DNA from 4 places in the Fundicoccus sp. Sow4_D5 genome. Region 3 is predicted to be linked to each of the others. Evidence: predicted binding sites of a transcription regulator. Region 3 holds the regulator's gene; each other region holds the start of a gene.
The links. Region 3 encodes NrdR, which represses ribonucleotide reductase genes. Its sites were predicted from a motif close to ACACNATATATNGTGT; they were not measured.
Positions count from the first base shown of each region.

Region 1 (8,250 bases), on a different contig from region 3:
AAAACCAACTTCATCCATATGGGCCGCTAACATTAAGCGTGGACCGTCCGCATTTCCTGTATGCTTTGCAAAGATACCTCCTAAACCATCTTGAACAAATTCTTGCGCATGGTCGCTTGCTTCTTTTTTGAATAGTGCTCTTACTTTACCTTCGTTACCAGCGATACCGTTAACTTCAGTTAGTTCTTTTAATAATGTCTCGTTAATTTCCATTAAAAATACTCCTCACATTGATACAGTTTTAAATCATTTATTAAGACAGACTAAATAGATTGAGTCTGAATCTTTCATAGTACCAATATAACAGTTCAATTCGCATAATTCAATTTACAAAAACGTGTCTGAAGTGATTTCAGCGTTTGGATATTAGTCATTTTTTGTCTAAAAGAATTCACTAACGTTTATTTATAGGTTTCGCCTGAGCTTTGGCGCCATAAGATGACTTCATCCCGCCAAAGGCTACTTTTAACATCAATAATTCTCTGATTTGAACTTCCTCGAAATTGTAAGCTTAAATCCTTCTTACTTAATTCAAACCGCCCATCGACTAACACATCAATTAAACTGAGCAATTCCAGCTTATCTGGTGATTCTTGCATCATCTCTTCCCAATAATAACCCGTCCAAGACCAAATATCTTTACTGTTTCCAAATTCCTGACGAATCGCTCGACATAAAGGAATAAGTATTTGAGTATTCAAAAAAGGTTCGCCCCCCAACAGTGTCAAGCCTTGACAATAAGGTGCTGCCAAATCTTTTAGTATTTGCTGTTCTAAAGCTTCAGTATAGACCGTGCCATAGTTAAAATTTTGCGCTACTCGGTTATAACACCCTTCACATGCAAATAAACAGCCACTGACATAGAGACTACATCTCACACCTTCTCCGTCTACAAAATTATAAGGCTTATAGTCCGCTATTTTACCTTGACTCCACTCTTGCGCTAACCATTCTTGCGCCTTAGGATGCCTCATGTCTGTCTCTCCTTTTTTTGACTAAATATGTTTCTTGCGAGCACTAATTTCTTTATGACGTCCATGGACCATAGGTCTTTGTTGAGGATTGCCTAAATAACCACAGGTCCTTTTAACAACATCGCATGTTGCTGGATTGCGATTGCCACACTGCGGACATTGGAAGCCTCGAGCTGTTGCTTCAAAATCACCATCATAGTCACATTCATAACAATGGTCAATTGGCGTATTCGTTCCTAAGTAACCAATTCGATCATAAGCATAGTCCCAAACGGCTTCTAAGGCCTTAGGATTTTGTCGCATATTTGGATACTCACAGTAGTGAATGAAGCCACCACTACAATATTGAGGATAGTCTTTTTCAAAAGATATTTTCTCAAAGGGTGTGGGAGTCTTGCGAACATCATAATGGAAGGAATTCGTATAATACTCTTTATCTGTAATGTCCTCTACCACACCAAATAACTCTCGGTCCATTTGGCAAAATCGATCAGTTAAACTTTCTGATGGCGTACTGTACACGCTAAAATGATAGCCATGTCGTTCACTTAAGACATCAACTTTTGCTTTTAACGTCTTCAAAATATCAATCGTAAAGTTTTTGGCAATCGAATTTTCTTCCCAAGCTGCTCCATAGAAACAAGTGGCGACTTCATACAAGCCAATATAACCCAAAGATACCGTTGCTCGTTTATTCTTAAACAGGTCATCCACCGCTTGATTTGGCTTAAGCCTCTCTCCAAACGCTCCATGCATATATAAGATAGGTGCATTTTCTGGCTTTGCTTCCTTCACCCGGTTCACACGGTAAACTAAGGCATCCTCTACAATTTCAAGACGTTCATTTAATAGTTGCCAAAATGTTTCTTGATTACCATTAGCCTCTAAGGCCAGTCTAGGTAAATTCAAGGTCACCACTCCGAGGTTCATACGCCCATCATTAACTTCTTGCCCATCTTCATTTCGCCAGCCTTGTAAAAAAGAACGACAGCCCATCGGCACTTTAAAACTTCCCGTCAATTCAACAATTTTATCGTACATTAAAACATCCGGGTACATTCTTTTGGTTGCACACTCAATCGCTAATTGTTTGATGTCGTAATTGGGATCAACTTGCTGCAAATTCACACCACGTTTTATAGTAAAAACCAATTTGGGAAAAATAGCTGTTCTGTTCTCTGTCCCTAATCCTGTTATTCTAACTCTTAAAATTGCTTTTTGAATTTCGCGTTCAATCCAATTTGTTCCTAACCCAAAGCCCAATGTTGTAAAAGGCGTTTGTCCTTGAGAGGTATACAAAGTATTAATTTCATATTCTAAACTTTGCATTGCGTCATAGATATCTTTCTTCGTTCGCTCTACTGCATAGGCCATTTGTTTTTTTGAATCTTCCATCCAGTGACTTGCTATTTCCAAGTGCTTTTGTAAATTAAGTTCTGCATAAGGGGCTAACACTTCATCCACTCGATTCGCACTAGTACCGCCATATTGGCTACTTGCAACATTGGCAATAATTTGTGCCATTTGCGCTGCGGCCGTTTGAATTGATTTAGGCGATTCAACCTCGGCATTGCCTATTTTGAATCCCTTTTCGAACATTGATTTGAAATCAATTAAACTACAATTGCTCATTGGCGCATAAGGATGATAGTCTAAATCATGATAATGTAGTTGACCTTTTTGGTGTGCATTGGCTACATGTGGCGGTAGCATAGTCAGTCCTATAGATTTTGCGACTATTCCGGCTGTTAAATCTCTTTGAGTATTGAACACGCGACTATCCTTATTCGCATTTTCGTTCACAACCTTTTGTTCATTCGCTTGAAGCGCTTGAATGCGAACATTTATATTGGAAGCTTCTGCTCTTTCTAAGTCACGTTCTGTACGATAACGAATATAGGCCTTGGCTACCTCAATGAGTCCACTTTCTAATAAGTGATGTTCAACAATGCTTTGAATTTCATAAATTTTTATATCCCTTGTATAACGGCTAGCGATATCTTGTTGGATTTGTTTCGTCATTGCGGTCAAAAGCTCTTCATGTTCTTCTGTCACTGTTGAATAAACCTCAACCACTGCATTCATCATCGCTCGCTTTATTTTATCTTGATTAAATAGCACACGACGCCCATCTCTTTTGATCACCTGAATACTTAGTTCTTGCGAAATACTCGCTTTATTCTCTTTAATTAAACTTGACATTGAGTCATCCACCTTTCTCACAACACAACATATAGTGTCATGACACCTTTATATTAGCATACATATTGTGTGTTAAACAGATTTTTTCTCAAGCTATTCTAAAGTATCATTCAATAATTTTATAATGACAGCTTTGAATAATTGCGTCAGCGTCTTTATGAGCAAACTTTAAATTGATATTTTTTATAAAGTGTTTATTCTGAATATATTACACAGCAGTAAATTTTAGAACGATAATTTCCCTACCAAGCCTCTCGACAGAATAGCTCTTTGAGCAGTTCGCTGTCGGAATTTGTATTGACTATCGATAGCCAATTTGTTTGTTCTGGAAGATCCACTGCTTGTTTAAAATGCGAACCCGTTCTTATGTGCTAATTACGAGGTTTGGGAAAAGATGAAAGGGTCAGTCACTACGTTTTTAACGGTTATTTAAGACTATCAGCTGGCTTTAATCGGGGCAGTGTCGTGACGAAGGACACCATTTTCTTTTAAGATTTTATATTGAAGGAATATCTTTGACTAGACTTTGGTGCACGAGTCGTGTGATGACACGCCGTTTAAGGTGGTGGAAAGCACGTGTCATGTGGTGACACGCCGTTAAAGGTAGTGGAAAGCACGTGTCGTATAGGTGACACGGCGACTTTGGATAATTAAGCTTAATTTAGCAGTTATTTCTGCCTGAAATGTTATAAAACTACTCAGGATACGTAGAATAATAGTAAAATAGCACGTGTCATGTGGTGACACGCCGTTTAAGGTAATGGAAAGCACGTGTCGTATAGGTGACACGGCGACTTTGGATAATTAGTCTTAATTTAGCAGTTATTTCTGCCTGAAATGTTATAAAACTACTCAGGATACGTAGAATAATAGTATAAGAGCACGTGTCATGTGGTGACACGCCGTTTAAGGTAATGGAAAGCACGTGTCGTATAGGTGACACGGCGACTTTGCCTTGTATTGCTTGTAGACTCTAAACTCCTTTGTGATGCTCGGATTTCTTATAATTTTAGTCCCAACCATGACAAGTAATCTGAAGCATGATAAATCAAACTTCCGTCCATTAATCCTTATAATATAAAAAAAGCGACTCACATGACGTGAGCCGCTTTTATGAATTTAAATGCTGTAAAATTACTCAGCACTTTCCTCTTCAGTTGTTTCTTCTTCAGTTGTCTCTTCAGTTGTTTCCTCTTCAGTTGTTTCCTCTTCAGTTGTTTCTTCTTCAGCTGGTACTTCATCGCTTGTTTCTTCAGTTGTTTCTTCTTCAGCTGGTGCTTCTTCTTCCGAGAAGCCAAAGAAGTTACTGAATAAGTTTAACATGGTTGTTTGAGGACTTTCGATTGCTTCCTCAATACCTAATGGGTAGCTGTCATAAACAGCGTCTTCAGAAATAATCATGTAGTCACCAAAGATTTCATCTTCACCACTGATTGTTGGTAAGAAGACCATGTGGTAAGTCACACCTTCGTAAACCATTTCAGACAATCCCATGATACGTGTTTGTCTATCCGCAACGGTTTGAACATTTACTTGATCAGCAATCCATGTTTCAATTTCATCTTCAGCTAAAACATCTTCTGGATAGATTTCCATATCTAATGTCGCGATACCAATATACATTAAGGTGTCATTGCTAAAGTATAAGATTAACTCTGAGGCCTTGTTTTCGCCTGTCGCCTCACTTACTTCATCAATCTCAAATGTATAACTTAAATACTTTTCAGTTTCACTTAATTCAAACTCTTCCCCTTCAACGCTTGTTTCAAAACTGTCGACTACTTCTTGGTAAGAAGTGCCGTTCACATCACCAACAGCGACATCTTGAACTGTAAATTGGCTTAAAGCTTGTTGGTAAGCATCATATGCATCTAATAAAGCTAAGTTTTCTGCCGAGGCTTCTGTTAATACGCCTGCTAAGGGATGCCCAGCTTCTGCTTGTGCATCTTCCGTCGTTTCTTCGGAAACCTCTTCCGTCGTCTCCTCTGCATCTTGTGCCCAAACTGAAGCAACTGGTAAAGCGACAAGTGCCATATTGGTTGCTAATGCAGTCACTACTAATTTTTTCAATGTCTTTTTCATAAATGATTCTCCTTTAAATTAAGCTTTTTATGCCTCTATGTCTAACTTACTAATTCAATTATAAAGGACAATTGTGGATAGTTACACCAAAACGATTGAATGAAAATAATAGACAAGTTTGTGATTACGATGATAACACCAATTCAAAGCCCGTTTTTTCATAAAAAAGCCCCTGCATTTCTGCTACTTTTTTCTCACACATGTAAGGTAATTTGGCTAATAACCACCAATCGAACAGTTCCAATTCCTCATAAAAATATACCTGTTGATTGAGTAAAAATTGTTGGCAGTCAGCATTCAAGCGAAAGCCCGCATAATAACCAGATAATTGATGAGAATTGACTATTGGTGCAGAACTTAAATAAGTCAATGACGTTACGCGCGTCAACCAATTGATTTGTTCTTTAAACTCCCTGAAGCTGATTCCAACTAAAAACTGGTGGATACATTGTAAAGGCATTAACGAAAAAAAGTCATTACTGCGCTCTTCGACTAGGCGCCGAACAGGCGAGCGCTTCGGAATGTAATCAACCAGTAGCTGACTTATCGTCTGGCTATTATCATTATCTGCTTCGATATACAGCCAATGATCTATCACCGCCAAGTCAGCTTTTAAAACTAGGCAACCTCGCATTCGCAACTCATAATACTCTGGCTTGGAATAGATCGTAAAATTTCTAAACGCTTTTTGATAATACAAGGGATGTTCCTCAAGATAGAAACACTTCTCCAAGGTGGCAAAGGACCTTAAACATGTTGACTGATGATATTGATTAGGAATCAACAACTGATAACCGTGAAATTTCTGAAGCAATAACATACAAGGCTCCTTAAATCATATTTTGTCCATATAATACGATTTTTGAATGAAGCCAACTATCTATTTAATATTAACACTAGATGAATAGTTTGTTACATAATGAGCATTAAACCGCAATGGCTCCATAAAAACCACTCCGAAAGGCCGTTGAAATCGACTTTATCCCACTTTCGATAATTACTCATTAAGAAGTCCAGTCAATTCAACAAAGAGATCTTTCATCGCACCTTGAGGAGAATCGAGTATCTCTTCTAACTCAATTTGATAACCGAAAATCGCATGATCTTGGTAAATATATATAAATTGTGCATACATCTGTTCTGTCGTTTCACCTTGCGGTAGCAAGACTTGATAGTAGTCCTCGCCTTGATAAACCATTTGAGATAAGCCAAACACGCGTGGACCAAACTCAACCATTAGATGATAAGAGTTTTTCGTATCCAACCACTCTTGGTCTAATCCCATCGGCAACAACTGATCATTGTTAATCACTAAATCTAGGGAGCCAATGCCTGTATAGTATAATTCTTCATCAATAAAATAAAATAACAACTCACCCAACACTGGTTGATCGTCGTTGGGATTATTTGTCGTTTCACTCTCATACATATAACTTAAGTAACTTTCCGTTTCGCTCAGATGATGAAAAGTAGGTTCAACGGCTGCCTCAAATTCTTCTACTTCACTTAAAGAGGTACCCGTCACTTCCTCTGATGCCATATCGTGCAAGTTAAATTGCTCAATTCCTCGTTTATAATCTTGATAAGCAGCCCAAATCGCATCATTTTCTATTGTTTCCTCTGTGATTAGCGGATCCAGATAATGCTCTGTTTCAGCAGCCACGATTGGCGCTGTATGTCCCAAGACTAATAAACCAACTAACACAGACTGACTAATTAACGGTCTCAATCTTTTGTTCATTTTATTGCCTCCTTATGAATGTGTTGAGGGGCGGACGACTATAGCTTTCAATATTTTCACTTTGTTCCGTGCTCAAAGGTAGACAAATTTAGCAGAAACTTCCTTCACAGCTCTCGCTACTTGTTAGTTATAGTATATCAATTGCTTTCAATCAACTCACTTAAATGCACTTATCGCTTTGAATTACCTTGTAAGGATGCCTTTTCTTTTGTGAAGTTTTCGGCTTGCAAAGGCGCCTAACAGGCCATAGTGGCTTAGCCGACGAGCTTGCCCCACCGAAGTCGCCCCTTCAAAAGACCAGTCTTTCGCTTATTCGACCAAACAAAAAAAACACTTTCTCCTTCGCTGCTGGGCGTGGGTGGAAAGTGCAAGCAATCTGTCGTAGTTATTCTAAATAAATTAGTGTTTGTTGTTTTGTTTTCGGTCCCAGAGCGGGATGTAAAAGTAAGTCAATAAAGCGGCGGTCGCTAACCACGTGCCGGCGACCAGTAACCACGTGAAGTTAAAGCCTTGGATGAAACTCCAGACCAGGGCATAGAAGGCGGTTTGAATGATAAATATGATCATCATCGTTGGCTGGAAGGCTTGATACTGCTTGGCGATTTGTACTGGGTATAGTTGTTGGAATGGGTGTGCGTCATAGTAGTGAATCAGCGGCACCAATTGGACGACGGTTAGTAAGTGGCCGATTGCTCCTAAAATCATGGCCATGTATAATTGGTCGACTAAAAGGAGCATAACAGCGATAAATAACATCACACGTAGCCAAACGCCGCTATAGGCATTGTTGCGAAACAGCATACGTAAGTACATATAACTGCCTCGGTTGGCTAGGCGTTTGCTTAGGTTCTCCAATAGGCCGTCGAGAAAGGCGCGTCGTTTGACAGAGGGGACCAAATGTGGCACGTCTGCAAAAATGGCGATCCATTTGTAGAAGGTCGATTCGCGGGCCGTTTCTTGTTCGATGACATATTCAAATTGGATTAAACGTTGCTCACGCTGAGTCAACGCCCACAAAACGTAAGCGCTTAGGCCAATTAGCACGATACCAAACATTAAGATATGCCAAGGTCCTGATGGTAATAAAAAGCTACTTGTCAAGACTAGCACAAAAGCCAAGCTGTGGTGCCATTGGTTCAAGGGTTGTTGGATTTTCCCTAGGCCTAAGGTAAAGATATTTAAGTAAATTAACACAAAGCTGAGAACTTTAGCCAGCGCTAAGTAAACGCATAGAAGTAACAATTGCTCGCT
Region 1 covers NZ_JBQKLF010000005.1:163,948-172,197, reverse strand. Annotated here, with positions in the region: gene ACTQ45_RS07965 (M42 family metallopeptidase) at 1-213, opposite strand, end outside; gene nrdG (anaerobic ribonucleoside-triphosphate reductase activating protein) at 402-974, opposite strand; gene nrdD (anaerobic ribonucleoside-triphosphate reductase) at 996-3,176, opposite strand; gene ACTQ45_RS07950 (hypothetical protein) at 4,311-5,258, opposite strand; gene ACTQ45_RS07945 (hypothetical protein) at 5,383-6,078, opposite strand; gene ACTQ45_RS07940 (hypothetical protein) at 6,256-6,999, opposite strand; gene ACTQ45_RS07935 (ABC transporter permease) at 7,399-8,250, opposite strand, start outside.
Region 1: a site for NrdR is predicted at 3,199-3,214, ahead of nrdD (anaerobic ribonucleoside-triphosphate reductase). Genes of this name have one in related genera too.

Region 2 (8,250 bases), on a different contig from region 3:
TCCAGGTATTCGATTTATAACATTTATGCAAGGTTGTCGTATGCGATGTGAGTTTTGCCATAATCCTGACACTTGGAATATGAAAGGCGGCCATCCATATACCCCTCAACAATTATTTGATGAAGCTATCCAATATCGAGCTTTTTGGGGTAGTAAAGGGGGCGTAACGATTAGTGGTGGGGAACCTTTACTACAAATCGATTTCTTGATTGAGTATTTTAAGATTTGTAAAGAAAATGGTATTCATACAACAATTGATACATGCGGGCAACCGTTCACTTTTAAAGAACCTTTTTTTGGACGCTTTCAAGAATTGCTTAAATATACTGATTTATTTTTATTTGATATTAAGCATATTGATACAGAAGGGCATCGCCGTTTAACTGGTCATCCTAATAATGGCATTCTGGATATGTCTCGTTATCTTTCTGATATCAATCATCCAGTCTGGATTCGTCATGTCTTAGTCCCAGAACGCACAGATTATGACGAGTTTCTTTTACGTTTAGGTGACTATGTGGCAAGTTTAGATAATGTATTAAAATTCGAGATTTTACCTTATCATAAGATGGGGGTTTATAAATACGAAGCGATGGGGATTAAATACCGCTTAGAAGGAATTGATCCGCCAACACCTGAAAGAGTAGAAAATGCTCGCCGTTTATTGAGAACAGACGATTACAAAAACTACCTAAATTATTAAACTACATTTGCTAGTTAATAAAAATCAAAGCTCTTTAAAAGAGGGCTTTGATTTTTTTATTTTTGAACAGATAGTTTATCTACTAAAGTACGCAAATGTATCAGATTTAATTCATTTTTTTGTAAACTAGTGGTAAACTATTAGAGTAAGCATAACTAAGGAGGATTATACTTTTATGACGAAATATTTAGTGTTTGGACACAAAAATCCTGATACAGATACGATAGCTTCAGCAATCGCAATGAGCTATTTTCTTGAGAAACAAGGGCAAGAGGCTGAGCCAGTTGCTTTAGGTGAAATAAATGAAGAAACTGCCTTTGCGTTAAATCATTTTAATGTGTCGGTTCCACGAATTGTAACAACTGTTGCAAATGAAGTGAAAAACGTAGCATTAGTTGACCATAATGAGCCAATTCAATCGGTTGATGATTTAAAAGAGGTATCTATTGATTACGTTGTGGACCACCACAGAATCAATGCCTTTGAGACTGCGCATCCATTATATTACCGTGCAGAACCGATTGGATCTACTGCAACGATTCTTTATAAAATGTTTGTAGAACATGATTACGATATCCCTAAATCAATTGCAGGATTAATGTTATCCGCGATTATTTCTGATACTTTATTATTTAAATCACCTACAACCACAAACCAAGACGAAAATGCTGCTCATGAATTAGCAAAAATCGCTGATGTCAACTTAGAGGTATATGGCATGGACTTATTAAAATCTGGAACTAATTTAGATAGTAAATCTGAGACAGAATTATTAAATTCAGACGCCAAAAACTTTGATATGAATGGTAAACAAGTGCGTATTGGTCAAGTGAACGTTGTAGATTTCTCAGATGTATTATCACGTAAAGACGCTTTATTAGAGCAAATGAAAGCAGAATTTGATGCAGCGAGCACTTTAGATTTATCTGTTTTAATTGTGACAGATATTCTTGAAAGCAATTCAATCGGTTTTGTAGTCGGGAACGACTTCACAGCAGTTGAAAAAGCGTTTAAAACGCCTGTTGTTGAAAGCCAACTGAATTTACCGGGAGTAGTTTCTCGTAAGAAACAAGTTGTCCCTCAATTAACAGATAGTTTTACAGTTAAAAGCATAAAAAACGGAGTCTAGCCATTGCTAACTCCGTTTTTTTTTGCTTTATTTACCCATTAAAAACAAGCTTTTCATTTAATGGTTAATCTTCGATAGCCATTGCTGAAATTTTGCTTTCTACTGGGGTTACATAGAGGGTTTGTTGTCCTTCATAAATTACAAAACCAGGTTTTGCCCCATTAGGTTTATGTAGTTGTTTCACTTGAACGGTATCTACTGGCACATTGGCAGACTGTTGAAATTTTGAAAAATAGGCGGCAATTTCAGCAGCTTCCTGCATTGTCTGCTCACTAGGCTTATCAGACTCCACGATGACATGGGCTCCAGGAATATCCTTAGTATGGAACCACCAGTGATTTTTAGCTGCCTTACGCAGGCTTAATTCATCGTTTTGTTGATTATTACGCCCAACATAGATGATGATACCATCACTTGAGCGATAACGTCGCGGTTTAGATTTTGATTTAGCCCGTTTTTTCACTGAACCTTTTCTTTGACTGACATAACCTTCATCTGTTAGTTCTTGTTTGATCATTTCAATGTCTTCTAAATCTGCCTGAGATAATTGAACAAGGACTCCCTCTAGATAATCATTCTCTTCTAAAGCCAGTGTTTCTTGTTGATCAATATATTTTAGCGAATCACGGTATTTAGTATATTTCTTAAAATATTGCTGGCTATTTTCGATAGGTGTTTTCCTAGGGTCCAATTCAACCGTCAACAATTGGTTTTCATCATAATAATTTTCTAAGTGTGCTTCACTTATTCCTTTTTGAAGTTGATATGCGTAAGCGTTTAGTAACTCACCTTTTATACGATAATTATCTGCCGCTCCAGCAATAGCTCTTTCTTTTGCAAGTTTTGTTAATTTACTATTGTTTCGATCAATGATGTGTTTTATTTTTTGGATCATATCACCAGATAATTGTTTCACTCGATCCAAATGGACCTTCTGTTGGAAGAATAACTCTAGTAAATCTGACAATAAAGACACCGATTGACGTTTCCCCTGTAAATTTGGTAAATCAAAAGCATAGAATTTTAAATTCTCTTTACTTTCAAAAAGGGTAGGCTTTGGGGCTTTTAACTGTTCAAGAATAAAGTGAATAGCAGCAAGTGGTGTGTGACTTTCATTAACAATTAAATCTTGGATTGTTTCAGCAACCATCTTGCTTAAGCCTTGAATCACACGGTGGCCTTGACCAGTGGTCAACTCCTCGGCATGAGTCTCTACCCATTCACTCAAGTCAGCAGAATTCATTTCGAGAATATTTTGTTGATTAGGATTCTTTGGTGGGCGAATGTAAGCTGCACCTGGTTGAAGTGAGCGATAACTATTAAATGCAGGTGACACATGCTTAATACAATCGATAATCGTTTGTGTTTTAGTATTTACTAAAATAATATTACTGTGGCGGCCCATTAACTCAAAAATTAATAAATAAGTTTGTAAATCACCTAGTTCATCACGACCACTTAGCTCAAATTCAATGATTCGATCATTTTCTATTTGTCGAATGTCTAATATACTTGCATTTTCTAAATGTTTTCTAAGTAACATACAAAACATTGGCGCATGACTTGGATTACTCGGGCGTTCCTCTGTTAACAAAAGACGATAATAAGTAGGGTGAATTGAAGCAGATAAACGTTGGTTCTTTCTATTGGCACGAATGACAAATTGTAACTCTTGTTCGAATGGTTGATATATTTTATGAACTCTTCCGTTCAATAGTTGTTCTTTCAGTTCAGCAACTAGGCCGTGGGTAAACAAACCATCAAAAGACATATTAAAACCTCCTTGTGTCTAATTAATAGACTACTTTATCATTTTACTATTTTTTACAGAAAAAAACGAATGTTTATTTAAAATATATACGTAATGATGCTCAATCCAAGATTCGTGAGAAAATGATGTGAAAATAATTAAAAAACTCTTGACACTTTTAGAAATGAAGCGTAAGATAAATATAAATTATCGAGAGGAGCTAAGAATATGTTACATATCAACAATACTATTTTTAATAGCTGGCAAAGCTGGCATAGATAAGGTTGTAGACTTGGACATATTCCATGGATACAGCCCAGTTTGTACTGAAGTTGTATCTATGTGGCGAATCATCCAGTTTACCACGTAGATGTTTATTAAACATACTATGTGGTTTTTTTGCGTAACGCGGACACACATAGTATGTGGTCGGCGTTTTTTAGTGTATTCACATAAAAGGAGAGTATAAAAATGAAAAATTTCAAACAAATGATAGTAGCAGTCACTTTATTAGCCTCAATTCTTGTCTCTGGTTTCACTCAATTTAATGTTAAAGCTCACGCAGAAGATTCATTAGATATTGCGATTGTACAATTTGTCAGTCACCCATCTTTAGACCAAATCGTTCAAGGGATTAAAGATGAATTGGCTGCCAATGATTATGTCGAAGGAGAGAACCTAACGATTGAGTTTCATAATGCTGAGGCAGATATCAATTTATTAGGGACGATTGCTGAGCAAGTGGTCTCTCAGGAACCTGATTTAATTTTCGCTGTAACGACACCAGTCTCACAAGCTTTCCAAAATCAAACGAGCGACATCCCAATTATTATGGCGGGAGTGACTGATCCAGTTTCTGCTGGCTTAGTTGAAAACGTAGAAAAACCTGGCGAAAATATCACTGGAACGAGTGATGCTTTTCCTTTAGAAAAACACTTTGATTTAATGTTACAAATTGATCCTGACATTAAAAAAATTGGGATGATTTATACATCAAGTGAAGATAATGCTCAAGCAGAAATAGAATCGGCGAAAGAAGTGGCTGAAGGTATGGGCTTAGAGGTGGTTATTGAAGGAATCGCGACAACTCTTGATATGCAAATGGTTGCTGAAAACTTAAGTTCACAAGTAGATGCAATTTATGTAGGCTCTGATAATACCATTGCTTCGGCATTTGAAACTTTATTAGATGCCACTGATCGTATGGATATCGCCGTTTATCCAAGTGTAGATAATATGGTTGAACAGGGTGGTTTAGCGGCGGTAGCCATTAACCAAGCTGATTTAGGGATTGAGGCTGCGAGAATTGCGATTCAAGTCCTTAACGGTACATCTATCGGAGATATTCCCATTCATTTTGTTGAGAACTTAAGATTAGTTTATAATTCGGATACAGCTGAACGATTAAATGTCGAAATTTCTGTTGATTTAGTAAGTACATTAGAAGATTTAGGTGGGGAATAGTTAATATGGCAATTTATTTTAGTGCGGTCGCTCAAGGGATATTATGGAGTATCATGGGTTTAGGCTTATATATTAGTTTTAGAATTTTACGTTTTGCGGATTTAACAAGTGAAGCATCGTTTACCATGGGAGCAGCTACGGCTGCTACCTTGGCAACGAATGGAATCCATCCTGTTATAGCAACAATAGCCGCAATTGCAGCCGGCATGCTCGCGGGTTTAATTACTGGCTTTCTAACTACTTATTTTGAAATACCTGCTTTATTAGCAAGTATTATTACACTAACAGGTTTATATTCGATTAATTTACGTATTATGGGAAATCCCAATTTAAGTTTCCGTGGAACAGAGACTGTATTTGATTTAATAGGAAATCTATTTGATACAGTGCTTTATGCTCGCTTAGCTATTGGTATTATATTTGTGATTATTTGTATCTTAATGATGGTTTTTTTCTTTAAAACAGATATTGGGCAAGCAGTCATTGCTACAGGAGACAACGAAATTATGGCGAATTCATTAGGGATTAATACGCCACACATGATTCGAGTGGCTTTAATGTTTGCTAACGGCTTAATCGCACTTAGTGGGGCTCTTGTCGCGCAGGATAATGGGTTTTCAGATATTCAAATGGGGTCTGGTACCGTAGTTGTTGCGATGTCATCCATCGTCATTGGAGAGGTATTGCTTAAAAACGAGCTGACTTTAACTAAGCGTCTAGTTTCAATCATTATTGGGGCAGTTATCTATCGTTTAATCTTAGTGTTCGTTTTACGATTAGGCTTTAATTCGAATGATTTCCGTTTGATATCAGCGACGGTTTTAGCGATGTTCTTAGCCTTCCCATCTGTTAAGGCCAAGTTGTCTCCAAAAATAAATACAATTGGAAATAAAGGAGGGCGAGCATAATGGCCCATATTGAATTAGTCGATGTAACCAAACGTTTTAATCGTGGAAAAGGAGATCTCGTTTCCGGCCTAGATAAAGTAAATTTAAAAATTGAAAAAGGGGAAGTTATTGGCGTCATTGGAACTAACGGTGCTGGTAAATCAACTTTGTTCAATTGTCTATCTGGCCAAATAAAAATAGATGAAGGGCAAATATTTTTAGGCGATCATGAAATTTCTGAATTAAAACCGATGGACATTTCTCGTAAAATCGGCCGTGTTTTTCAAGATCCAAGAATGGGGACAGCTCCCAGAATGACAGTGTTTGAAAATTTAATGTTAGCTCGTAAAAGAGGAGAGAAGCGACTGTTTGGTCGTTCTCTAACCGAAAAAAATTATGAAGAAATGATTGAATACCTTAAACCTTTTCGTCTGGATTTAGAAAAAAGATTAGATGTTCCAATTGAAAATCTATCTGGTGGACAACGCCAAACAATTTCTTTAGTAATGGCAACCTTACAAGAACCACAATTGTTATTATTAGATGAACATACGGCTGCATTGGATCCTAGAACGGCTAAGCAAGTGATGGCGATGACTCAAGACATTGTTCGTCAACTGAATTTAACTACGCTAATGATTACTCATCACTTACAAGATGCACTTACCTATAGTGATCGTATAATTGTAATGCATCAAGGACAGATTAGTAAGATTTTTTCTAAAGAGGATATTTCTCAATTGACCGCGGCTGACTTATTTAGCACGATCGAACGCTTATCTGGTTTTGTTAATGGTGTGGAAATCGTTTAGGCACGAACTGTAAGTTAACAAGTCGGATTAGAAGCAGTTGGATTATCGGCTAGATTTTTCAGATATAAATTTTGGCAGAGTAGCCTTTACCGTTTTTTTGACATTAGTTTAGAAAAACCTAACACTAACTTAGACAGTTTTGCTAAGTGTTACGCGAAACAGTCAAACTTAGTTGTCTATCAGAGTACTTTAGGACATCACTAGCCAGTTTATCCTTTTAGAATCCAAAAACTAATAAGCTCTATTGATATATTATAGTAATTAATCCAGGAACTAAGTGAATTTGATTGCGTCTTACAATACAGTAACAACTTATCTAAAATACAATATTCGGTGTTATGATTAATAAACAACACAACATATAGTTGTTTATTACCTTGTAATTGAGTATGATAGAGTTACTTTGATAAAAAGAAAGAGTGACTATTATGAAAAAAATTATTGTTTATTCAAAACCTAATTGTATGCAATGTTCATTTACTAAAAAGTATCTTGATGAAAAATCCATCAGATACACTGCTTATGATGTTTATGAAAATGAACAAGCTTTAAAAACTGTAGAAGATTTCGGTTTTAAAAGCTTACCAGTTGTTGTTATTGAAGGTGAAACGCCATTCTTTGGTTTTAGACCTGATTTACTAGAAGTTTTAGCATAGTCATAGACTCATTAAAATGATTACATCGCTCTATCAATTGACTTGATAGAGTGTTTTTTAGGTAAGAATTCATTTTGGTTATACTATGGGTAGGCATATATATGTGAAAGTAGGGATAATGTTGATTAGTGAAAAAGATTTAGCTTACCTTAAACGTGCTGTGGCCCTTGCTAGACAAGCTTTAAAAGAAGGAGATGAACCATTTGGTTCGCTTCTTGTTTCTCACGAAGGCCTTGTATTGTTTGAGGATTATAATCATGTTTCTGGCGGAGATCATACGCGTCACCCAGAATTTGAAATTTCTCGATGGGCAGCTAAAAATATGACACCAGAAAATCGTAAGCTTGCAACTGTGTTAATGTCAACTGAAAAATGGACCACCTTGCTATTGAAAAATGGTCCATTTGGCTGGTTGTTTATTAATTAATTAACTGATTCATCCATTCGCTAGTTTGCTTAATCCGGTAGCTATCACCTCGCATATCAACGACATGTGCTTGATAGGCTAAGCGATCAACTAAAGCCCCAGTTAAGGTTGGATCTTTAAAACACTCTTGCCAACGATCAAAGGTAAGGTTTGTGGTAATTAAAAGAGAACCACGATCATTGCGGTTAGATAATAAATTAAAGAGTAATTCAGCTCCTGCTTCGTCAAAAGATAGATAACCTAACTCATCGACAATCACGAGATCAACTCGTTCAAACCTTCGTTTAAAACGCATAAATTGACTTTGACTCACTGCTTCCTTTAATTGAATCACAAGGTTTGGGGCATTCACAAAAAGTACTTGATAACCTTTTAGACAAGCTTCGATACCTATCCCGATACTAAAGTGAGTTTTGCCAGTT
Region 2 covers NZ_JBQKLF010000001.1:578,393-586,642, forward strand. Annotated here, with positions in the region: gene pflA (pyruvate formate-lyase-activating protein) at 1-703, shown strand, start outside; gene ACTQ45_RS02775 (manganese-dependent inorganic pyrophosphatase) at 879-1,832, shown strand; gene ACTQ45_RS02780 (Rqc2 family fibronectin-binding protein) at 1,897-3,603, opposite strand; gene ACTQ45_RS02785 (ABC transporter substrate binding protein) at 4,054-5,046, shown strand; gene ACTQ45_RS02790 (ABC transporter permease) at 5,052-5,954, shown strand; gene ACTQ45_RS02795 (ABC transporter ATP-binding protein) at 5,954-6,745, shown strand; gene nrdH (glutaredoxin-like protein NrdH) at 7,174-7,401, shown strand; gene ACTQ45_RS02805 (hypothetical protein) at 7,523-7,828, shown strand; gene istB (IS21-like element helper ATPase IstB) at 7,821-8,250, opposite strand, start outside.
Region 2: a site for NrdR is predicted at 7,098-7,113, ahead of nrdH (glutaredoxin-like protein NrdH). Genes of this name have one in related genera too.

Region 3 (8,250 bases):
TTAGGAGGCGTACGTTTTGTCAGTAAAGCAAAAGTTAAAACACTTGGTGTTAAGCTCACTCGTTAGTATGAGTGTTCTTTCTGTTGGTACAACCGTTTCAGCCCAAGTTGAGAATATTTCGAAAACACCGAACCTATCCCAAGATATTCAAGAGGCTACTCAATATGACCCTGTTGAAATTCCTGAAGAATATCCACAGGAACTTCTTGATTGGTATGCAAGTAATATTGATGCGCGTTCATACGCTGTCATCGATGTTGAAACAAACAAAATTTTAGCACAAACACAAGGGAATGTCCCTTACCCCATCGCTTCAATGTCAAAAATTATGGCAGTTTACCTAGTATATAAGGCAATTGACGAAGGGAAACTCTCATTAGACACAATGGTAACCATCCCTCAAGAAATTGAAGATTATTTCTCATTTAATCCAGAAATGTCAGCTGTAGGGCTATACGCTGGCGAAGAATATAGCGTGGAGGATTTAATCCACGGAATCATGTTCTTATCTGGTAACGATGCTACATCAGCATTATTATGGGAAATTTATGGTACAGAACAAGCTGCAGTTCAAGCGATTCGCGAGCAGTTAACCGAATGGGGCTTTACCGACTTCGAATTTTATACGGTATCAGGCATTCCAAACATGTACTTACCTGAGGAATTATGGATCGATGGCTCAAACGAAACAAGCGAGAATAAAATGTCCGCTGTGGATGTCGCCTTAATGAGTCAATACGTTGTAAAAGAATTTCCACATTTACTAGAAGTCACCTCCAAATATGAATACACCTTTGCTGCTGGCACAGAATTAGAGCAAGTATTCTACACGTCAAACCAATTATTAGAAGGTCAAGCTTATGGTCGTGCAGGAATTACTGGTTTAAAATCTGGTATGACAGATGCAGCTGGTCGTAACTTTGTATCTACAAGTACTGAGAATGGCCGTGAAGTAATTGCGGTTGTTATGGGGCTTTTCCCACGTGAAGATGGACTTGATGTAACGACGTATTGGGAAACGGAAATCTTACTAGATGCTTTATTAGATTATCCTGATTTATATCAATTAGAAGGTCTTCCTTCAAACAAGCGCTTAACGCGTGCTGAACGTGAAGCTGAATTAGCAAAACTTGCTGAGGAAGAAGCACAAGCAGAAATGGCTGAAGAAGGTATTGAATTAGAAAATCGCCGTGACTCTCCAGTCACAAACTTCATGCGTGATTTATTCAACATGTTTAATTAATTACGTTCTAATAAGAACAGTCTCTCGAGCAACTATTCGAGAGACTGTTTTTTTGTGGTTCAGGATGATCTAGCATTATTTTAATGGATTAACTCACAATTTGAGTCGACAGGTTAACCCCTTTAACGTGTTAACTCACTTGGCGAATCGACACATTAAACCCACATCTTCTTCAAACAATTCAATCATTGCACTAAAAGATTCCTCGTTATCAATCCCAACGCCTAATTACTCCCCTTACACAAACTCTTCCTTTGATCATCAAATTTTTTCACACCCAAAGAACTAATTCGTCCTCTGCTACCTTCATTATCTTTCACTACTCGACGTCATCAAGTATCCAAACACTGTCCACGAAAAAAACAGACAAACTGTCCCAGCTGATTTTCAGCTCTAACAAGTTGTCTGTTTGTTTAATGTAATTTTTTTCGCATCATTTGCTTGACTCAAATTCAACTCAATGAGATTTGGATTTCTGTAAGTAGATGACTTACTTAAGCTTCTTCTTCTGGACGACTCTTGCGAGCAACATCTTCAGCTAATCGTTCGATGAAAGCTGTGTAAGCTAAGCTTTCAGATTTACTTGATCCATAAGGACGTATGTTTACTGTGCCGTTTTCAACTTCTTCGTCACCAATTACGATTTGGTAAGGTACTTTTGAAGTTTGCGCTTGACGGATTTTGTAACCTAATTTTTCGTTACGTAAGTCCATTTCTACGCGGTAACCCTTAGATTTTAAGTCATGATAGATTTCTTCAACTTTATCACCATGAGCATCCAAGTTAACAGGTAATAGCACGGCTTGGACTGGAGCTAACCACGTTGGGAAAGCGCCTTTGTACTCTTCGATTAAGTAAGCCACGAAACGTTCCATCGTTGAAACAACGCCACGGTGAATCACGACCGGACGGTGGTTATCTAACCCATCTTCACCCATATAAGTCAAATCGAAACGCTCTGGTAATAAAAAGTCCAATTGAACCGTAGACATTGTCTCTTCTAAACCAATCGCTGTTTTAAACTGAACATCTAATTTAGGTCCGTAGAATGCCGCTTCTCCAATGGCTTCGAAATACTCTAAGCCTAATTCGTCCATCGCTTCTTTTAACATTGCTTCTGCTTTCTCCCACATAGCGTCATCATCGAAGTACTTCTCTTTGTCGGCTGGATCACGGTAGCTTAGACGGAAACGGTAGTCGGTTATATTGAAGTCATCATAAACATCCGCAACCAATTTCAAGACGCGTTTAAATTCATCTTTAATTTGAGCTTGACGAACAAAGATATGTGCATCATTCAATGTCATTTCACGTACACGTTGTAAACCTGATAAGGCACCTGATTTCTCATAACGGTGCATCATCCCTAATTCCGCAATACGGATTGGTAATTCACGGTAAGAATGAACATCATTTTTATAGATTAACATGTGGTGCGGGCAGTTCATTGGACGTAATACCAACATTTCGCCTTCGCCCATGTCCATTGGTGGGAACATATCTTCTTGATAATGTGCCCAGTGGCCAGATGTTTTATATAAATCTGTCTTGGCCATAATGGGTGTATACACATGGTCATAACCTAAAGCAATTTCTTTATCCATAATATAACGTTCGATGGCTGTACGAATAGTTGCGCCTTTTGGTAACCAGAAAGGCAAGCCAGAACCAGCTTCTTGAGAAATCATGAAGATGCCTAACTCTTTACCTAGTTTACGGTGATCTCTTTCTTTAGCTTCTTCACGCATGCGTAAAAAGTCATCTAAGTCCGCTTGCTTGAAGAAAGCTGTCCCGTAAATACGTTGCATCATTTTATTATCTGAGTTACCGCGCCAGTACGCACCAGCTAGTGATAGCAATTTAAAGATTTTAATTTTACCTGTTGAAGGCACATGGACACCGCGACATAAATCAGTAAAGTCTTCTTGTTGATAGACTGTAATGATCTCATCAGCTGGTAAAGCCTCAATTAACTCAACTTTATACGGATCTGCAGCAAAAATTTCTAAAGCCTCTTGGCGTGATACTTCACGGCGCTCGATTGGGTAGTTTTGAGAAATAATTCGTTTCATTTCTTTCTCAATTTTTGGCAAGTCTTCTTCTGAAATTTGTTCTTCTTTATCTGTATCGTAGTAAAAACCTGAATCGATGGCCGGTCCTACACCAAAGTGAATTTCTGGGTATAAACGTGTCAACGCATGAGCCAATAAATGCGCAGTTGAATGACGCATAATTTGTAAAGCCTCGTCACTCTTCTCAGTGATAATTTCAATTGTCCCATCTATTTCCAATGGACGGACATAATCGACTAACTCACCGTTAAATTTACCCGCTAAGCCTGCTTTACCAAGCGACTTGCTAATTGCTTGCGCAACACCCTCAGTTGTAATTCCCTTATCGTATTCTCTTTGACTACCGTCTGGGAATGTTAAAATAATTTTTTCCATTTGAATTCCTCCTATAAGTCACTTGCAACCATCAGCCAATACTCATTCAATAAAAAAAAGCCCCACTGTCCAATACAAAGTATCAGACAATGGGACGTGAAATGTTGACGTGGTTCCACCCAAAATTCGTTAAAAGAGACTTCGCCCCTTTAACCTCTACTGATCTAACGCATCAGTCAACGTTCATCCTTAATCGTCAGTGACTTTCCGGATGACATAATATGAAGGGGTCATGATAATCCTTTGTAAGACGTCGCAGCACCCGTCTCTCTCTGTGGACAAAATATGATTAACATGTTGTCTTCATTTACCTATTTTTAATATAGTTAAGTTATATCATGCTTCGTAGAAATTAACAAGTCAAATTCTCAACTTATCTTCTTTTTCCGAACTGATTCATGCGAACTAAAGCAGAAATTGTCATTAAAATACCTAAAATCATTGGAAAGGCTAATATTGTCTGTTTCTCTTTAAAATAATAACCTAATAACACAATGATTTGAATCATTAATGCAATCACTAAGTGTACAATAATAAACCGTTTTTCTTTTAAATACTCTTCGCCATCTCTAGGTGTCAAGTTCCCCCATCCTTTCAATTTGTTTCATCTTTAGATTTTTATTGAGCGTGATGACGTCTGTTTTCTCCGTCCAATGCAACTTCTTTGGCTAAGAAACGAATCCGTTCCATCAAACGATTTGCTTTCACTCTTTCAATGCCATCACGACTTTCAGATAAATGAGTTTGTAAATCATTCATACTGAAGTTTGAAGTGAAGAAAGTCGCTAGTGATTCCTTCATTCTGTATTCTAAAATAACCGCCAAAACTTCATCTCGCAACCAGGCAGAGTTCGACTCGGCACCAATATCATCAAGTATTAGAATCGCTACTTTTTTGACAGTGTTTAAGGTTGCTTGAGTGGTATTAAGAGAAATCGTTCCCTTAATTTCAGTTGTGAAGGTTGGATAGTGTAACATCGTGACACCTACATTTTGTTTGACTAATTCGTTAGCTAGAGCTCCCAATAGAAATGTTTTCCCTACCCCGAATGGTCCATAAATATACAAGCCTTTAGCTAAAAGTGGTGCTTGACGATATTGTTCGACAAAATCCGCCACTTCCTCCATTAGAGCTTCTTTCCTAGGTGTGTCAAAGGTAACATCAGCCAAGCGTGCGCGACGCACATCAGCAGACATCATACGGTTATCCAATAAGGCTTGACGTTTACGACGTTGTGAGTAATCATAATACTCTTGTGTTGGGACATATGTAATATCAATGTAGCTTGAATTAATAAATAACTGAGGTGTAAAACCGGGATTCTGTCCAGGTTCTCCACGGCGTTGAGCTTTCATTTCGATCACAAACTCATTTAATTTCGATAAACTATTACTAATCATTTCTTGGGATAATTCATTTTGGTGTTGATCCACAAAGTCTTGAACAGCATCAAATTCCAGAATCTCTTTGACAGTTTTACGAAAACTTTCTTGATGTTCCGGTCGATTAAGGTACTTTTCCATCATGTGACGCATCGATTGCATTCCCCTTCACATCCTCTCCGAATAATTTGTTTAATCTCGCGCGAATGGCTTGTTCGTTCTCAGTCGTTGCAGCTGCTTGAGGTTGACTAGTTGCAGGTGTCGTTGACGTTTGCGCTTGTTGCGCTACCTGTTGGTCTTGTTGTTTCATCCAATCTGGAATCACTTCTTGACGACGGTATTTCCGATTATAACCACCTGAAGGTTGAGTCTTAGCATTTTTTGCTTGTCTTGTTTCTTGAATTTGGGCTTTATTACGTATAAACTCTAAGGCATGACCAGTCGACTGAATGTTATGTTGTTGCCATTCACTTGCAGTTCTTTGTAAATCGCCTTTATAGACACTGTCTTTTCGTTCAATAACCAAAAGATAATAAACTAAAAAGTTAATAATTTCTGGTGCTAAGGTCGTTTTAGTTGCTAAATCTCGGACATAGAACTGTTCACTATCAGTTGCGAAGCCATTTTTGGCTTGCTTAGTTCTTTCTAAAAATGTATCATTTGGCATTTGTTCACATAGAACAATCATATGAATATCTTGATCCGAAAACTGCTTGAAAGTCTCTTTAAGATTCGCATGGCGCACTTTAAGTTCTGATTGCGTATATTCATAAGGGAATGTCTGGTTAGTACGTACCTGTTCATCATTAGATGACACCGTTTTCTGTGCATTTGTCGTTGGAGCAAAGGCTGTTTCTTGACGTTTTTGCGCAAAGAACGTTTTCTTGTCCGCAATGTCTTTTAATTTATCCAACTGTATCTGGTCCGTCACATCATTAATTGCCAATAAGACGATTTGAGTCATCTGGACTTCATTCAATTCATAAACTTGACTCGTGCTTAAGACTTGTTCCTTTAAAGCTTGAGTCAACTGAGTATGTTCAACGCCTTCCGCCATAATATAACGTAAGAATTTCGCATATTCAAAATGTTCTTGAGTTGCAGATACTTCTGTTTCAGCGCTTTGTTGTTTAAATTGACGCCCTTGAACAGACTCTTGAATTTCCTCATCTGCATCACGATTAATATAATAGAAAACATCTTCAAAATTAGCGGTGATTTCCGTATATTGGTCTTCGTCAATTGGTTCAACTTGCCACATTCTAAGTAATTGATAGTAATTTTGGTCTCCAATTTGCTTATAAAGGGTCGTACTCAAGAGTGGGTTTCTAAGGAATTGCTTGACATCAAGTGGTTGCTGTAATTCATACAACAAGGTTTGATAGCGCCAATCAGTATGCGATGTGCGGTCGCGGTAAGTTCTTAATAAGCCTGCTGCTTCTAGCCGTTGACGTCCCTCATCACACGCTTTGATACCGACATTCATAATTTGGATTAATTGTGCATGTAGTATCCTTTGGCTTTGATTAGCTGTTTCTAAGGGTTGATTCATTAAGGTTAAATACAAGCTAATTGCTGATGACCCGACAATGGGCTGATACAGTTGCATTAAACTTTGCATCTGTAAAGGTGCCAGACTATATTGGTGTTTCACTAAAAAAGGTTGTAGTGGGTTAATCTTCTGACTCATTCGCCTCATTCTCCAATCTATCAGAATCGGTCGGCGATTCTGTTGATTGGTCTGACACCACATGGGATTCAGACAATGAATGATTATCGCTATTAATACCAGCTTTTTTCATCGCTTCTAACTCTTTCAAGAACATATCACGTGATTGAAACTCACGGTAGACACTGGCGAAACGAATATAACTAACCTCGTCTAATTCCATTAATAAAGGCATCACAAATTCGCCAATGCGTTTCGTTTCAATTTCTTTATCCGTTACATCACGGATCGCATTTTCTACTTGAGAGGCTAAAGTCTCCATTTGCTCACGGCTAATCGGTCGTTTCTCTGCAGAACGGACGATGCCTCTAAGTAATTTATTACGATTAAATTCCTCACGTGTCCCATCACGTTTAACAACTAGCAATGGGGATTTCTCAACACGCTCATAAGTATTAAAACGGTGGCCACATTCTAAACATTCTCGTCGACGTCTAATGGCTGTCCCATCATCATATGGTCTTGAATCAATCACTTTTGATTGTTGATGCTTACATTTCGGACATTCCAATACAATCGCCTCCTTTCAATCTTTATCTTTATTTTATCATAGCTTAGAAATTATTAAACTAATACTCGCTAGAAAACAACATGCTTGAGCGATTTAGTTTAATTATTGATAGACTTTAATAACATCTGTACTTGTTCTCTTGTTTCTTCGATACTACCCGAATTGTTGATGATCACATCAGCTAACTTCTTTTTCTCTTCAATCGATAATTGAGAAGCCATTCTGGCTTGCGCTGCTTCTTGTGATAGTTGATCTCTTTTTTTTAAACGCTCCAATTGAATCTTCTCTGGAATATAGACTAACCAAATCGAATCAAAACGGTCTGTAGCAATTGTTTCAAACAATAAAGGGATATCTAACACGACAAGTGTCTCACCATTTGAATGGTACCGCGCTACTCGCTCAAACATTGTCTCATAAATTATCGGATGCAATAGTTGATTGACTTGCTTGCGAACTTCTTCATTATCAAATAGTTTTTGGGCTAAGACTGGTCGATTCAACTGTCCTTGCGGGTTCAGTAACTCTGCGCCAAAGGTTTGAACCAGTTTTTCCAAACCGGGAGTTCCCGGTTCGACAACTTCTCGTGAGATTAAATCTGCATCAATGACAGGAACACCTAAGGAAAGTAAATAATTTGAAACCGTCGACTTTCCTGTAGCAATCCCACCAGTTAATCCTATCACACGCACGTAATCCCTCCTTATTGCACAATAACTTGACAATGAGGACAAAAATGTGTTCCCCTTTGCGCAAATTGAATTTTATGAATCAGTGTCCCACAGACTACACAAGGTTCATCCTGGCGTCCATAAACCATTAAAATTTGCTGAAAACTCCCTGCTTCCCCGAGTGAGTTTTTATAGGAGCGAATCGTTGAACCCCCCGCTTCAATCGCCTCATCTAAGACAGCCATAATCGTTTGATGTAACAGACT
Region 3 covers NZ_JBQKLF010000008.1:16,820-25,069, forward strand. Annotated here, with positions in the region: gene ACTQ45_RS09545 (D-alanyl-D-alanine carboxypeptidase family protein) at 17-1,243, shown strand; gene thrS (threonine--tRNA ligase) at 1,738-3,690, opposite strand; gene ACTQ45_RS09555 (hypothetical protein) at 4,064-4,270, opposite strand; gene dnaI (primosomal protein DnaI) at 4,309-5,226, opposite strand; gene ACTQ45_RS09565 (hypothetical protein) at 5,198-6,763, opposite strand; gene nrdR (transcriptional regulator NrdR) at 6,747-7,313, opposite strand; gene coaE (dephospho-CoA kinase) at 7,412-8,005, opposite strand; gene mutM (DNA-formamidopyrimidine glycosylase) at 8,017-8,250, opposite strand, start outside.

Region 4 (8,250 bases), on a different contig from region 3:
CAGACCTGTCTAAAGGATACCTGGTTGCATCTCATTTAACTTGGCAAAAACCTGCCCAACTTCGCCTTGAATAAAAGCATCCACTTCCAACTTCTGTAGATCAAGCGGTTCTCTGTTAATGACGATGACTCGCTTCCCCTCGAAATGATAAATCAAATTTTTGGCTGGATAGACTGTTAGTGACGTTCCAGCAATTATTAAGACATCCGCCTTTTGGATAGTCTCAATACTACGATTAATATCCACCGATTGAGGATTTTCTCCAAAGAATATGACACTAGGTCTAACGATTCCTTGATCGACATAGCAACGTGGGATATTCTGCTCATCGCGAGGGGCTTCATTCGGCAAATAAACGCGCCCACACTCCATACAATGCCAAGTCCGACCGTTTCCATGTAATTCAACAACAAAGCGATGCCCGGCCTTCTGGTGAAGCCCATCGACATTTTGGGTAATGATGCGAACGTCTTTACCCGCTTGTTCCCATTCAGCTAGCACCAAATGCGCCGCATTGGGCTCAATCAGTTGTGGACGATCTGTCTGTGGACGATCTGTCTGTGGACGATTAAAAAACTTTTCAGGATGCGTCATAATATATCGTTTATTCATGATTTTTCTGGGATCTTCTTGAGCTGCTTCCATTTTAGAATACTGTCCGTCACGAGAACGGTAAACTTTCAAGCCACTTTCAGTTGAAACCCCTGCGCCTCCAAAGAAAGCAATTAACTTAGCTTCTGCAAGCCATTCTTTGACTAGTTTTAACGTTTCTAAATTTGTCATTAAGCCACTTCCCTTTTTTCACTTTGATGTTTAATCTTCTTAAAGTTCAAAAAATTCGCCTAATTTCGGCACATAGCCTACTCCTTCTGGCAAACGATTAATAAAAGCATATGGGTCTTGTTCGATAAGTGGGAAAGTATTGTAATGAATCGGTACCACACGTTTAGCTTGCAGCCATTCAGTTGCCAGGATAGCATCTTCTAGCCCCATCGTAAAATTATCACCAATCGGAACAAAAGCCAAATCTATTGCTTCTCTATTGCCAATTAGTTGCATATCTGAATACAAAGCGGTATCTCCTAAATGATAAACCGTTTGATTATCCGCCGTTAATAAAATCCCAGCGGCTAAACCTAACTCATAAGGTTTGCCGTTTTCTAAAGTAATTGAAGAACCATGAATCGCTGGTGTAAATTTAATTCGCCCAAATGGGAAGTTATGGGCTCCACCCGGTTGCATTCCGTGCACATTATTTAGACCTTGGCTACTTAAATAAGACACAATTTCAACGGTAGAAATCACGTGAGCGCCCGTTCGTTTAGCTAATTCAATTGTATCACCTAAGTGATCAGCATGTGCATGGGTGACTAATATAACATCTACTTCAACCTTCGATAAATTTAAGTCGCATTGTTCATGTCCTGTAATGAAAGGATCGAATAATAGTTTCGTACCATCATGTGTGACAACAGAAACAACTGCATGACCGTGAAAGGCTACTTTCATATTACTTCCTCCTTGTAGTATCGGTTTATTCTACACATTCATTTGCTTTTGACCATTTACTTGACTCAAACTGCTTTTAATACACAGCTCTTGGACCACCGATGTATTTACCACGCGAATTAGCGGCCGTCACATGTGCTTGACCGATCTGTTTCGTTTTCAAACGAATAGGCACTTGAACATGTTTAACATGCATTCCAATTAAAGTGTCTCCAATATCTAAGCCAGCGTTTGCCTGAATGAATTCTACCATGACAGGATCTTCTGCTAACTGATAAGCAGCAACACAAGCTGCCCCTCCAGCCTGTAAACTAGGCTTAACATTAACAATTTCAAGACCATGTTCAATCGCATACGCTCTTTCAACGACCAATGACCGATTGAGATGTTCGCAGGCTTGTTGAGCTAAATAGATCTGCTTAGGCTTTAACTCTTTAAGCAGCGTTTCAATTATTCTATACCCGATTTCTTTATTGGAAGCTTGCCCAATAGTCTCGCCTACAACTTCACTCGTACTTGCTCCAACGACGAGTAAATCCCCAGCTTGTAAATCCAGAAGTTCCAGCAATTCTCTAATCGCTGCTTGGACTTCTTTTTGAATAGTGTCTAGCATCTCCATTCACCTCACTGATCTTATTCTGCTTCTTTACTTAAATTACGATTGTTTAACTGAGTCATTTGAATAAAGAAATCATCAGGGATTTCACCTTTAATCGTTTCAACACCAGCTTGCCTTAGTAGTTGCTTGGCGTATGGATGATTATGATAATCATGTAAATAATAGATTTTATGAATGCCTGCTTGAATAATCGATTGTGTACATTTTAAGCAAGGAAAATGCGTCACGAAAATTTCTGCACCGTCTGTTTGTACCCCGAATTTCGCACATTGTAACAGAGCATTCATTTCTGCATGGACCGTTCTGACACAGCGACCCTCTTCTAACAAGCAGCCAACGTCAATACAATGGTCCTCTCCACTAACAGAGCCATTATAGCCACCTGCGATGACGCGCTTATTACGAACGATAACGGCTCCCACCATTAAGCGTTCACAAGTGCTACGTAATGATAAAACTAAACTTTGAGATAAAAAGTATTGATCCCAAGGGATTCTTTGAGTCATTTACAGTCCTCCTAGTATGTATTCGTGCTTTTATTTTATCATACTTTGAAATATACACGACATTATTCACTGAATTACCTCCATACTAAAACAAAGTCGTCTAATTGAACTTACCAGAAATGAGTATTCAATGTGGTATACTTGATTTAACGAAAAATAATATAGGTGATTAAATGTTAACTAAAGAATGTGCAAGAAAAGTTATAGAAGAAATTATGGCGCTTTACCCTGATGTCGAAACGATTTTAAATTATCGTAATAATTATGAATTATTAGTAGCCGTCATGTTGAGTGCACAAACAACTGATATTGCCGTTAATAAAGCAACCGTGGCTTTATTTGAACGATTCCCTAATCCAGCAACAGTTGTTCAAGCTTCTCCAGCCGAGATTGAGCCTTATATTCAATCGATTGGCTTATATCGAAATAAAGCCAAGTATCTCTTCCAGTGTTGCCAGCAACTCGTTGAGAGATTTAATGGCGAAGTGCCTAGTAATAGAAAAGACTTAGAGTCATTAGCTGGTATTGGTAGAAAAACAGCTAACGTAGTCTTGAGTGTCGGGTTTAATATTCCAGCTTTTGCAGTCGATACTCACGTTTCAAGAGTCTGTAAACATCATGATTTAGTCCCAGAAAATGCAACGCCTAGACAAATTGAAGATTATATTGTATCTATTTTACCAGCAAATCAACTAACTCAAGCCCATCAGTCTATTATCTTTTTCGGGCGAAACATTTGTCATCCTCGTCATCCTGCCTGCGAAAATTATCCACAACTTTATTCTTGTCAGGAACATATCTAGAATCAGTAACAAAAAAAACTAATCAAAACAGACGAACTGGTCTCTTTTGATTAGTTTTATTTATTTCGTTAAATTAATGAACGGTTGAATTCTTTTCAACTTCTTCACTTTTAGCCAAGTAATTCACCAGAATAGGAGTGATGATACTTGTTATGACGGTTACAGTTACAATTTGAGTGGCCGCAACTTCTGCATAGGGGACGACTTCAGGATAACTGGCTGCGACTAAAGCAGGTGATACTGCAGATGCTCCAGCGACAGTTACTAAAGATAAGCCGATAATTCCATTCTTCTTTAATAATTTGTCCACTCCGAGTAAAACAGGAATAGTCAAACTATAAAACACAATAGAAAGTAAAATCCCTGCAAAACCAGCTGCAAAGGCTGCTTTAAAATCAATCCCTTGTCCAATATTCCAACCCAATAATGGTAAAAGTACAATAGGCAATTGTCCAAAGATACCTCACCATGCTGGATCTAAATTCCCAAGAGTCATCCCCACAAATAAGGGTAATAAAATCGAAAATATTGGCATTAAATCCACATCGCCACCAGCAGATACCGCATAGATAATTAAGGGAAAGGCTGGAATACTGAACAACCCTGCCAAACTGAAGGCTAATGAGTCATGTTCTGTTCCAAAATCTTTCACCAATCCTAAATAAATTGCAGGATTAATTGAAGCAATCGCTACTACAAAAGCCACGGTGCTTATACCAAATAAACCTTGGGGTTCAAGTTGAGTAATGGCTAAATAGCCAAACAGCAAAGCCAATCCAATCTTAGCTAAAAAAGCACGCCATGGTGTTTAAAAATTGAACCTACTTTTCTAATATCCAACATAATTCCCGAACTAAAAGTCAGAACCCCAACAATAAACGTCATTCCCCCGCCTGAGAAAAAGACTTCTGAAACCCCTCCAATATCGAATAAAGCAGGCGCAAATGTATTGAACAAAGCACTTACAAGCATGGGCACAATAAATGTCCCTGCTGGAATTTTCTGCATAAATTTTATCACTTTAAATCTCCTTTTAATGTGATGCTTAACTAAAGAGTTAAGTAAATTCTATCTAAACCCAAACGGAAAAGTGTTAGAGACTTGTAATCGAGCAACTTCTATTTAAAAATAATCATTTTTCTTTAACCAAATGATTGTTAGGATGCTTAGTATGACTGATACAAGAATAAGAATTGCAAAACCGAAAGGATTATTTTCCCAAGGTAAGCTAACATTCATCCCCCAAAGTGAACTAATTAATTGTGGGATTGTTAAAACAAGTGTTAATGCAGTCAAGAATTTCATAATCGAATTCATATTATTAGATATAACACTCGAAAAGACTTGACTCAAATGTGTTATCATTTCATCTGATTCATGTACTAGAACGGATGCTTGTAGAGAAACCACTTCAATGTCATGTAATAGCTCATTGCTAAGCATTTCTTCTCCAACGATATTTTCTTCTTTCAAGGCTTCGATGCGCTCGTGATTTTTACTAATGGCAGTATTAAAGAAAACTAGACTTTTGTGAACTGAAATCAACTTATCGAACATCGCATTTTTAGTTGATCCATGAATGTTTTCTTCCATTTCATCAATTTGCTGATTAATTTCCCCAATATCTTCAATAAATTCATTAGTCACACGCCATAAAACCCGTAGTACTAAATGACTTTCAATTAAGTCTCCATGCATTAAAAATTTTTCCATCTTGGAATTTTCATTTCTAGCTATTTTCCGGATATATCCGGTGTTTTTTCTGTAATGGTCAACACTTTGTTAGGCATAATAATCATTGCAAACGGTTTGGTACAGTATTCAATTCCACTAGAATCAGAATGTTCTCGTTCAGGAGTTAAAACAACAAGTAACTGAATCTTTTCTCCTTCTTCATTTTCAAACACTTCATATCTCGGTATTTCATAGGGAGATACTCCAGAAGTTACAAAATCTTTCGGGATTTGATATTTGGTTTGTAACACATCTATCTCTGCTTCTGTTGGCTGCTCTAGGTGTATCCAATCCGCTTCTAGTTCATCTTGCGTTTCTTGATAATGTTTGTCTTCATTGAAAAAATAGAACATCATGACTAAATTCCCCTCCCATCAATCCATTCGACTTCAGTGACTTCGATTAAATAGTTGTTTTCAATAAAATCAAGGCATTTTTGTAGCACACTTTCACCATGTCGTTGATTATTAGTCACAAGCGCTAAACCAATCACACCATTATATATATTATCTTGCTGTGAGACTTCAGCTATACTCACTTTAAATTTTTGCTGACATTTTTGTATCATACTTTTTAATATTCTGCGTTTATCTTTTAGAGAATTTGCTTCTTCAATTCTAAACTTTAATAGGGTTGCTACAATATACATCTAAAACACCTACTTTCCATTAACAGAATGTTCAAATGTTCTTGCGAATATAATATTAGTATACATTTTCTCCTGATAAAATGCATTTAAAGTGAATAGAAAAACAGCAAACCAAAGTCTGCTGTTTGTCCTATTAATATACTGTAGTTGTGATGTTCATTTCTGCTAATTTAGACTGAACTAAGTGAATTAAACGCTCAGCGTCTTCTGGATTATTAACGACATCAAATTCATCAATATTAATCTCTAAAACTTGTGACGCATTATAATAGTTTTCTACCCAATCATCGTAACCAGACCATAGAGTATGATAATAATTCATTAGGCCTTCATCTTGTTCAAACTCACGCCCGCGTAAGCCTATTCGGTGAATAATCGTATCAAATGACCCCGTCAAATAGACCATTAAGTCAGGTGATTTTTTCGGTAACTCTTCCAATTCTTCCATCATATTATTTAATAATTTTTCATAAATTCTAAATTCTGTGTCAGAAATACGACCTAATTCATTATTAATTTTACAAAAATACCAATCTTCATAAATTGAACGGTCTAATACGTTGTTTTGATTAATTAATGCATCTTTAATGTTTTTAAAACGGCTGCTTAAAAATTCAAGCTGTAGTAAAAATGGGTAACGTTTTGCCTCTTGTTCCTCTTCACTTGCTGTGTAGAATAAAGGCAGAATATCATTATCATCAACATTCTCATAAAAAACTTCTGTTCCCAAAGCATTTGCTACTAACTCAGCCACACTTGTTTTTCCAGCACCAATCATACCACCTATTACTATTATTGCCATCTTCCCCTCTCCCAATCTCAACGTCTTATTTATCTATTTTGTCCTTGTATGTTAGTGATGAGCCATCGCTCAACACAACATGTGGCGTTTAATAGAATATCATCAATCAACATCTGGGACAAGTACAATTATTAATAAACTCGTATAACTAATAATGACCCTTGACAATTATTCACTAAAAAGACTACCGATAAATGGTAGTCTCATCTACTTTCTATATAGTTACACCACTGTGTCAAATTTAGCCATTAGTTGATTCAAAGGTGAAGTCTTCATTAAATCGCTTTTGTAAGTGCATGTAATTTCCAGTCCCTTTAAACACTTGGAATACTTGAGCGTCTTTTCTTTTCTCTTCATCAGGATAAACATCTTTTACATAAGGATTATCTTTTAATACTTCCTCTAATTTTTCTTGTCCTAACACTCGGACTTCTCCCTTAATACGAATGACTTCCATCTCACCATCTGCTTTGGCCATTCCCGTAATTGAAACAAAGGGATGATTCATTAATTGTGAATAAAACTTACTTGTAGGACTCGTCATAAAAAAGACACCTTGATCATTTGCTACCCCGATATTAATATACCGTGAATCCGGCTTTTGATCTTCATTCACCGTACCAAACACTGCAACACCGACTTTATCTTGCAAAATTGCTAAATATTTCTCTGCGCTCATCTTTGACTCCTCTATACTGATTATTTGTTAATATTAAAACTTCATCTGTAAAGTTTTTTTCCAGCTGTACTGCTATTTTTCTGTTTATGTCAAAAAAACCGAACATTTCTAAATGGGCATAATAAGCTGGCATTGGAAAGTAAATAATTAATGTGATTTCTCTTGGGTACATTTCGATTGATGAAATAATGTTATCTAACACTTTTTTAAAAATGGTACCCGAAAATGGATTAAAAAAGTAAAAAACATTCATATGTTTCGCTATCTCATAATTTTCCGCAAAATCATTTACCAATTTAATTGGGTTAGTACTAGGAAACTTACTCAAATAGTTTTGTTTGTTAGTACTTAATGATTGAAATACAGTGGAACTTAATTCAATTCCAGTAACGGGTATTTGAGCATGGTGATGGACATAAAACAGAACCCGACCTTTCCCACTACCGAAATCGATTAAATGATCGGTTGGTTTAAAATTAAATTCTTTAAATAATTGATCAAGAACATAGTAACTCGTCGATTCTGTTCGATTATAGTGAGCATGATTCCATTCATTTAATTCATACATGCCACTTGTTTTTATATTTAATTCACGGTCTCTTTGAAACTCGTTCAATCAGCCAACTCCTTTATATTAATTGTTCAATTAATTTTTGTGATCATTATTTTTGGCAATACTTAGTGCTCTGAGTTTGGGGGTCTTCTTAAATTGATGTTCCTTCATCATATGGAGAATTTCGTCTAACATCTCGACTGTATCAACAATGTAATCCCCTTTGTTTAGCATCACACAGTCAGAACGCCCGCCTTCAGCTGCATCTGTTACTTCTGCCCTACTTGGTATTCCAGTATCAATCATATTAGCCAGTACCTCAGTCCCCCAAACGACTGGAATATCTGCGGCTTCACAAATCCACATGATTTGTTGCTGAACTTCTGCCAAACGAAT
Region 4 covers NZ_JBQKLF010000001.1:676,943-685,192, forward strand. Annotated here, with positions in the region: gene ACTQ45_RS03215 (SIR2 family NAD-dependent protein deacylase) at 10-783, opposite strand; gene ACTQ45_RS03220 (metal-dependent hydrolase) at 823-1,509, opposite strand; gene ACTQ45_RS03225 (TIGR01440 family protein) at 1,586-2,128, opposite strand; gene ACTQ45_RS03230 (ComE operon protein 2) at 2,143-2,634, opposite strand; gene nth (endonuclease III) at 2,808-3,437, shown strand; partial or broken gene ACTQ45_RS03240 (2-keto-3-deoxygluconate permease) at 3,511-4,445, opposite strand; gene ACTQ45_RS03245 (magnesium transporter CorA family protein) at 4,560-5,150, opposite strand; gene ACTQ45_RS03250 (CorA family divalent cation transporter) at 5,171-5,527, opposite strand; gene ACTQ45_RS03255 (DUF503 domain-containing protein) at 5,530-5,820, opposite strand; gene ACTQ45_RS03260 (deoxynucleoside kinase) at 5,954-6,622, opposite strand; gene ACTQ45_RS03265 (pyridoxamine 5'-phosphate oxidase family protein) at 6,864-7,301, opposite strand; gene ACTQ45_RS03270 (hypothetical protein) at 7,264-7,917, opposite strand; gene ACTQ45_RS03275 (pyruvate kinase) at 7,948-8,250, opposite strand, start outside.
Region 4: a site for NrdR is predicted at 6,695-6,710, ahead of ACTQ45_RS03260 (deoxynucleoside kinase). Genes of this name have one in related genera too.